2 regions of the Mycobacterium sp. SA01 genome follow, and region 1 is predicted to be linked to the other one. Evidence: predicted binding sites of a transcription regulator. Region 1 holds the regulator's gene; the other holds the start of a gene.
What was found. Region 1 encodes LexA, which represses DNA repair genes until DNA is damaged. Its sites were predicted from a motif close to CGAACANNTGTTCG; they were not measured.
Positions count from the first base shown of each region.

Region 2: a site for LexA is predicted at 1,906-1,919, ahead of ruvC (crossover junction endodeoxyribonuclease RuvC). Genes of this name have one in related genera too.

Region 1 covers NZ_JBGGNO010000018.1:235,889-240,056, reverse strand. Annotated here, with positions in the region: gene AB4879_RS14140 (LGFP repeat-containing protein) at 194-2,323, shown strand; gene lexA (transcriptional repressor LexA) at 2,342-3,001, opposite strand; gene AB4879_RS14130 (LysM peptidoglycan-binding domain-containing protein) at 3,215-3,697, shown strand; gene nrdR (transcriptional regulator NrdR) at 3,787-4,168, shown strand, end outside.
Region 2 covers NZ_JBGGNO010000018.1:11,243-15,410, reverse strand. Annotated here, with positions in the region: gene AB4879_RS13050 (molybdopterin-dependent oxidoreductase) at 1-1,032, opposite strand, end outside; gene AB4879_RS13045 (hypothetical protein) at 1,074-1,412, shown strand; gene AB4879_RS13040 (cupin domain-containing protein) at 1,381-1,833, opposite strand; gene ruvC (crossover junction endodeoxyribonuclease RuvC) at 1,937-2,509, shown strand; gene ruvA (Holliday junction branch migration protein RuvA) at 2,506-3,099, shown strand; gene ruvB (Holliday junction branch migration DNA helicase RuvB) at 3,096-4,163, shown strand.

The DNA.
Region 1 (4,168 bases):
TGGTTCCCCGTCACTCGGCTGCCGAAGCGGCGGGCGCTGGTGATGCGCCCCGGTTTGTCCTGGGGATTTAGGGTGTTTTCCCCCGTCAACGCGTCGGTTATCTCGTAGAAACGCCGCGTGTCGTGAGGTGCTGAAGCACAGTTGACACGGAGGATGAGGGGAAGCATCTTGACCGACACTGCGGGGAGAGTGCATGACCAGGCTTGGAAGTCGTCTCAGTAGAGGCGTCGGGCGGATGGCGCTCGGCGTCTTGGCGACGGCTGCGGCCGCGCTGCTGTGGGCGCCCGGGGCGATCGCGAGCCCCGAAACCGACGCGAGCGACGCCATCAATCAGGCGTGGGAGACCGCTGGCGGCGATGGTTCTCCGGTGGGCACCAAGGACGGCGACGTCTACGCCGTCGGCGACGGATTCGCCCAGAACTTCAGCGGCGGCAAGATCTTCTTCACCCCGGCCACCGGCGCCCACCTGCTCTTCGGGGCCGTCCTGGACAAGTACGAGGCGCTCGGCGGTGCAGCCGACAGCGACCTCGGATTCCCGACCATCGACGCGGTCGCGGGTCTGGTTGGGCCGGACAGCCAGGTCAGCACGTTCAGTGCCAGCGACAAGCCGGCCATTTTCTGGACACCGGCCACCGGCGCGTGGGTGGTACGCGGCGCGATCAACGCCGCGTGGGACAAGCTCGGCGGCTCGGCGGGCACGATGGGCGTCCCCACCGGGGAAGAGACCTTCGACGGTACGGTGATCAGCCAGAAGTTCACCGGCGGCGAGATCTCCTACGACACCGCCGCGAAGACGTTCACCACCGTGCCACCCGAGCTCGCGGCCAACTTGGCCGGCGTCGAGGTGCCCAGCGACGCGACGACCGCGATCAACCAGGCGTGGCGGGCCGCAGGGGGGCTCGCGGGACCGCTCGGCGCCCGCCAAGGACCGCAGCAGGCGATCGGCACCGACGGCGCCGCGCAGGATTACGCGGGCGGCAAGATCTTCTACTCCCCGGCCACCGGCGCGCATGCGGTCACGGGCGCGATCCTGGCCAAGTACGAGGCGCAGGGCGGCCCGACCGGAGACCTGGGACTGCCGACCGGAACCGAAGCGGACGGCGGCGCGCCCAACAGCCGGGTCAGCGCTTTCAGCGCCGCCGATAAACCGGTGATCTTCTGGACTCCCGACAACGGTGCCATCGTGGTGCGCGGTGCGATCAACGCCGCCTGGACCAAGCTGGGCGGTGCCACCGGCAAGCTCGGTGTACCGACCGGCGAGCAGAGCGTCAACGGCGACACCGTGACACAGAAGTTCAGCGGCGGCGAGATCTCCTGGAACAAGGCCAGCAACACGTTCACGACCAAACCGCCGGAACTCGCCGGTTCGCTGTCCGGTGTTCAGGTTCCGGCCGCCGGGCCGCAGGCCGGCCAGGCGGGCAGCAAGTCCGGCAACGGTTTCACCTTCCACTGGTGGTGGCTGCTGATCATCGTCCCGGTCCTGTTGCTGCTGGCCGTGATCGGCCTGGGCGTGCTGTGGCTGCAGCGCCGCCGCAGCGGTGGCGAGGAGATCGACGACGACTTCGACGACTCGGACTACGACGACGATCATTGGCCCAGTGAGGTCACCGGCGAGGCTGATGCCGCGGCCGCGTCGCGCTTCTCGACCTACCCCGACGGCGGCGTTCCGCAGGTCGCCGCCGCGCCGGGGTTCGGCTGGGCGCCCACCGAAGACGAGAAGTCGCAACCCGGATCCGAGGACGTATTCGACGGCGACGAGGACTCCATCGACACCACGCCGACCCGCATCCCCGCCGAGGCCGCCGAAACCGGCGGGTACGAGGCAGACGAAGCCGACGAGGTGCCGGCGGAACTCGAGTACGCCGAGGTCGAGGAGATCGAGGACGACGAGTCGAGCGATTCAGGCCGCCATGCGGCGGTGAATCTCGGGGAGTCGCAATCGATGTGGCGGCTCGACATGGGAGAGCTCGGCACGCCGCGGCGTCGGCGCGCTGCCGAGCCCGAGCCCGAGCCCCCACTGGAGCCCGAGCCGGCACCGGAGGAGATCGTCGAGTCCGACGTCGTCGACATCGAGGAAGACTCCACGCAGCCGGCGGAAGTCCTGCAGTCCGACGTGCACGCCGAAGCGGCAGCCCATCGTCCGGCGATCCACCTTCCGCTCTCGGATCCGTATCAGGCTCCCGAGGGCTATGTGGTCAAGGCCAACACACATTCGGGGCTGTACTACACCCCGGACTCGGCGCTGTACGACCACACCGTGCCCGAAGTGTGGTTCGCCAGTGAGGAACTCGCGCAGGCGAATGGTTTCCACAAGGCGGAGTGAGGCTTTCGCCCCGGTCCGCTAGACCTTGCGGAGAACGGTCACGACCTTGCCGAGGATCGCGGCGTCGTTACCGGGAATGGGGTCGAACGCCGGGTTGTGCGGCATCAGCCACACCTGGCCGCTGGTGCGCTTGAACGTCTTCACCGTTGCCTCGCCGTCGATCATCGCCGCGACGATGTCGCCGTTGTCGGCGACGTTCTGCTGACGGACCACGACCCAGTCGCCGTCGCAGATCGCCGCGTCGATCATGGACTCACCGACGACCTTGAGCAGGAACAGCGACCCGTCGCCGACCAACTCGCGCGGTAGCGGGAACACGTCCTCGACGGCTTCCTCGGCGAGGATCGGGCCGCCGGCGGCGATGCGTCCGAGCACCGGCACGAACGTCGGTTCGGGGAGCGCGTCCGAACCGGCAACCTCGGTGCGCACGTGGCTCACCGCGTCGTCGGCTCCGCGCACGTCCACCGCACGCGGCCGGTTGGCATCGCGGCGTAGATAGCCCTTGCGCTCCAGGGTGCGCAGCTGGTGAGCCACCGATGACGTGGATGTGAGGCCGACGGCGTCGCCGATCTCACGGATGCTGGGGGGATAGCCGCGGCTGGTGACGGAGGCGCGGATCACGTCGAGGATGGTGCGCTGCCGCTCGGTCAGCCCGGATGTCTCACTGCGCTCGCTCATAGGGCCGAATCTAGCCGGGCCCGCGTCAAAATTCAAACATTTGTTCGACCGTGTCGCGATTCGGTGTTCTCGGTGGCCGGCGGAGCAGAACTTGTCGGTGGTCGGATTTATTCTTCGAACACGCTCGCTCACATGTTCGGTTTTCGAACGGATGATCGAGTATATTTCGAACACAAGAGCGAACCGGGGCGGCCCTGAAGGAAGGACACGGACGTGACAGTCATCGATGATCGACAGGTTTACATCTCGGCACCGGTGTACCGGCGGACGGCCGGCGCGCCTGTTTCTCCTGCTCGGCGCCGTCCGGCCGGCGTTCGTGCCCACCGGCCGCACCCGGCACGGCCGGCCATCACGCCGATGCGGTACCGGGGCACGGGGGTCGCGGTCTCCCGAGCACCGCACACCCGCAGGCCGGTCAGCACTGCGGTCACGATCGCGCTGGCGGGAGTGGCCGCATTGATCACCCTCTGGCTCGGTATGGTCGGCCACTTCAGCGCCGCGCCCGCGGCCACCGAGCAGATGCCGGACCAGCTCGCCGTCGTCCAGGTTCAGGCAGGGGAGACGCTGCAGCAGCTGGCCGGACGGGTCGCGCCGGATGCGCCCGCCGGACAGGTGGTGCAACGCATCCGCGATTTGAACAAGCTCGAGTCGGCGTCGCTGGACGCCGGGCAGACGCTGATCGCGCCGATCGGCTGACGGCCGTGTTGGCCGCAGCCGCTCCCGCGGACGGCGCAGGTAGGCTCTCAGTGGTTCGACGTATCGGGCCACTGAGCGAAGGAGCGGTCATGCACTGTCCGTTCTGCCGCAACCCGGACTCCCGTGTTGTCGATTCCCGCGAGACCGACGAGGGCCAGGCCATCCGGCGTCGCCGCTCCTGTCCGGAGTGCGGCCGGCGGTTCACCACTGTGGAGACCGCGGTGCTGGCGGTGGTGAAGCGCAGCGGCGTCACCGAGCCGTTCAGCCGGGAAAAGGTCGTCAGTGGCGTTCGCCGGGCCTGCCAGGGCCGCGATGTCGATGACGACGCGCTCAATCTGTTGGCCCAGCAAGTGGAGGACACCGTGCGGGCGGCCGGCTCGCCCGAGATCCCCAGCCACGAGGTCGGACTCGCCATCCTGGGCCCGCTACGTGAACTCGACGAGGTCGCCTATCTGCGATTCGCGTCGGTGT
Region 2 (4,168 bases), 220 kb from region 1:
CGGCAACTCGAACATCTCCAGCTGATAGCCGAAGCCGGGATGGAACCACTCACCGCCCGGGGTGTTCATCGATCCGGTCAGGATCAGCAGCGCCCACGAAAACCATTGCGTCACATTGGCGCTGGCCGACATGGTGACACCGGTGCCGGTGTCGATCGCGATGTGCCCGGCCCTGCGGACAGCGGCCAGCAGATCGTCGAGATCGGTGGGGTCGACGTCGGCGAGTTCGGCGGCATGCTCGCGGGTGAACGGTTCGACGGCGGAGGCCAGCAGGTCGAGATCCTGGACGGCGACGTCCGGATCGGCGCCGTCGCGCAGGATTTCGCGCACCAGGAAGGCCAGCACGGCGTAATCGGTGCCCGGACGCGGGGCCAGGTGGCGGGTCGCCAACCGGGCGGTCTCGGTACGGCGGGGATCGACGACCCAGAGCTGAGCCCGCGCGGCCAGGTCGCGGAACACCCCGCGAGGATTGGGCATGCCGACGGTATGGCCATGGGAGACAACAGGATTGCTGCCGATCAGGATGACGAGTTCGGCATACTCGTAGTCGGGACGCCCGGTGAGGCCGGCGGAGCCGCCCATCAGCTCCGCGACCAGGACCTTGGCGGTGCCGTCGATCGTCAGTGGACTGAATTTCGCGGGAGTGCCGATAGCGCGGTGCAGCGCCTCGGCGGTGCGATAGCCGGCGGCGTCCATCCCGATGCCGGTGCCGAAGTTGACGGCGACCGCTGCCGGACCGTGCTCGGCGATGATGTCTCGCAACCGGGCGCCGAGGTCGTCGAGGCAAGCCTCCCAGCTGGTTTCGGCCAGCTGTCCGCCGCCGCGCATCATCGGCCGCTCGAGCCGGTCCGGATGGTGGTGGATCAGCGGCAGCGCGCGGCCCTTCAGGCAGGTGTAGCCGCCGGAGAAGGGATTGTCCCGGTCGCCGTGGACGGCCACCACCTGATCGTCCTCGATCTCGACGAGGATGCCGCACACCGACGGGCACACCCGGCAGAAACTTCGTACTGTGCGGGAGCCGCCCGTCGCCATGTTCAGAACCGTACGCTGCGGGCAATGAATCGGAGGTGACGATGTCTCAGCTGACGGAGACCGACCCTGACGGATCCACCTGGTCGGTACGTCGCTGGTGGTGGAAGACGATCCCGTGGGAGACCGGCTTCGCCACCCTCGACGCGCTGATCTTCCTGGTCGTGCTGCCGTTCATGGTGATGTGGCCGTTCTGGCTGCTGGCCAAGTTCGTCGGCGTGCCGTGGACGATCATCATCACGCGCGACGGGACCGAGGTCGGCCGTGAGCGGGTGAAGGGCTGGAAGCGTTCCCGCGCACGGGTGGCGGAGATCGCCCGGTCGGCGCGGGAGGGGACGCTGACCGAGTTCGTCACTGCAGCGGATACAGCCGCTCCAGATTGACCACGATCGCCTCCTGTGTGCTGCGCGAGATCACGACGACGGCCGGCTCGTCCGGGTCCGGGTTCTCCTCGCGGTGCGGCAGATGTGGCGGCACGAAGATGTAGTCGCCCGGCTCGGTACTGATCCGCACCTCGTCGACACCGTCGTGGAAGACGAACTGCGGGTGCCCGCTGCGCACGAAGATCGCGGTTTCCGACTCGCCATGGTGATGGTTGGCCGACGCGACGCCGGGCCCGACGTGGGTCTCGCCCATCCACAGCTTCTCCGACCCGACCGACGCTCCGCTGATCGCGGCGAAGCGCTGCATGCCGTCGGTCTGACCGGTGCCGCCGTCGAGGTCGCCGGCCCGGACGTGGCGCACCCGGTTGCGCACCGGCTCGGTTCCGGACAGGTCGGGATGGAATGCGTCGGGGCCGCCCATGGACCGACCATAACCACGCGCGGGAGACCGCGTGTCCTGACCGGTGCTGTCCGCCCGGCCCGCTACTGTGATCGAACAGCTGTTCGTAGTCGGAAGGCGATCCGTGCGGGTGATGGGAGTCGACCCTGGGTTGACGCGCTGCGGGCTCTCGGTGATCGAGAGTCGGGGTGGCCGCCAGGTCATCGCGCTGGACGTCGACGTGGTGCGTACGCCGTCCGACGAGCCGTTGCAGCGTCGGCTGCTGACCATCAGCGACACCGTCGACCATTGGATGGACACCCATCAGCCCGACGTGGTGGCGATCGAGCGGGTGTTCGCCAACCAGAACGCCAACACCGCGATGGGCACCGCGCAGGCCGGCGGTGTGATCGCGCTGGCCGCCGCCCGCCGCGGCATCGACGTGCATTTCCACACCCCCAGTGAGGTCAAGGCGGCCGTCACCGGGAATGGCCGCGCCGACAAGGCCCAGGTCACCACGATGGTCACCCGCATCCTGCAGTTGCAGCAGAAACCGACCCCGGCCGACGCCGCCGACGCACTGGCCCTGGCGATCTGCCACTGCTGGCGCGCCCCGATGATCGCCCGCATGGCGCAGGCCGAGGCGATGGCCGCCGAACAGAAGCGGGCCTACCAGGCCCGGCTGAAGTCGGCCCGCGCGCTCAAGGCAGCGACATGATCGCCTCGGTGCGCGGCGAAGTCCTCGACATCGCGCTCGATCACGTCGTGATCGAGGCCGGCGGTGTCGGCTACAAGGTGATGGCCACCCCGTCGACGCTCGCGACGCTGCGCCGCGGCAGCGAGGCCAGGCTGATCACCGCGATGATCGTCCGTGAGGACTCCCAGACCCTGTACGGCTTCGCCGACTCCGATGCCCGCGACCTGTTCTCGACCCTGCTCGGGGTGTCCGGCGTCGGCCCCAAGATCGCGTTGGCGACACTGGCGGTCTATGACGCGACCGCGCTTCGTCAGGCGCTGGCCGACGGCGACGTGACGGCCTTGACCCGGGTGCCCGGCATCGGCAAGCGTGGCGCCGAACGGATGGTGCTGGAACTGCGGGACAAGATCGGCGCGGTCGCCGGCGGTGCGGGCATCGCCGCGGCCACCGGGCACGCGGTGCGCACTCCGGTCGTGGAAGCCCTTGTCGGACTTGGCTTTGCGCTCAAGCAGGCCGAGGAGGCCACCGACAAGGTGCTGGCGGCCGACAGTGAAGCCAACACCTCCACGGCATTGCGTGCGGCGTTGTCGCTACTGGGGAAGACCAAGTGAGCAGGTTCGACGAAGACGAGGACGGCGAGGCAGTCGACCGCGACGTGTCGCCGGCGCTGACCGTCGGCGAAGGAGATGTCGACGCCAGCCTGCGGCCCCGGTCGCTGGGGGAGTTCATCGGCCAGCCGCGGGTACGCGAGCAGCTGCAGCTGGTGCTCGAGGGCGCCAAGAACCGGGGCGGCACACCGGATCACATTCTGTTGTCCGGGCCGCCGGGGCTGGGCAAGACGTCGCTGGCGATGATCATCGCCGCCGAGCTGGGCTCCGCGTTGCGGGTGACGTCCGGTCCGGCTCTGGAACGCGCCGGTGACCTCGCCGCGATGCTGTCCAACCTGGTCGAGGGCGACGTGCTGTTCATCGACGAGATCCATCGCATCGCCCGGCCCGCCGAGGAGATGCTGTACCTGGCGATGGAGGATTTCCGGGTCGACGTCGTCGTCGGGAAAGGCCCTGGGGCGACGTCGATTCCGTTGGAGGTGGCGCCGTTCACCCTGGTCGGCGCGACCACCCGCTCCGGTGCGCTGACCGGCCCGCTGCGCGATCGCTTCGGGTTCACCGCGCACATGGACTTCTACGAACCGCCGGAACTGGAACGGGTGTTGGCCCGCTCGGCCGGGATCCTCGGCATCGAACTGGGCTCCGAGGCCGGCTCCGAGATCGCCCGCCGCTCGCGGGGCACGCCCCGCATCGCCAACCGCCTGCTGCGCCGGGTGCGCGACTACGCCGAGGTGCGCGCCGACGGGGTGATCACCCGCGATATCGCCAAAGCCGCGCTGGCCGTTTATGACGTCGACGAACTCGGCTTGGACCGGCTGGATCGCGCGGTGCTCTCGGCGCTCACCCGGAGCTTCGGCGGCGGCCCGGTCGGGGTGTCCACCCTGGCCGTCGCGGTGGGGGAGGAAGCCACCACGGTCGAAGAGGTGTGCGAGCCCTTCCTGGTCCGCGCCGGGATGATCGCGCGGACTCCCCGCGGGCGGGTGGCGACGCCACTGGCGTGGACCCACCTCGGTATGGTTGCACCACCGCGAGCCAGCGGGCTCGGTCAGTCCGGCCTGTTCGAGTGATGGGA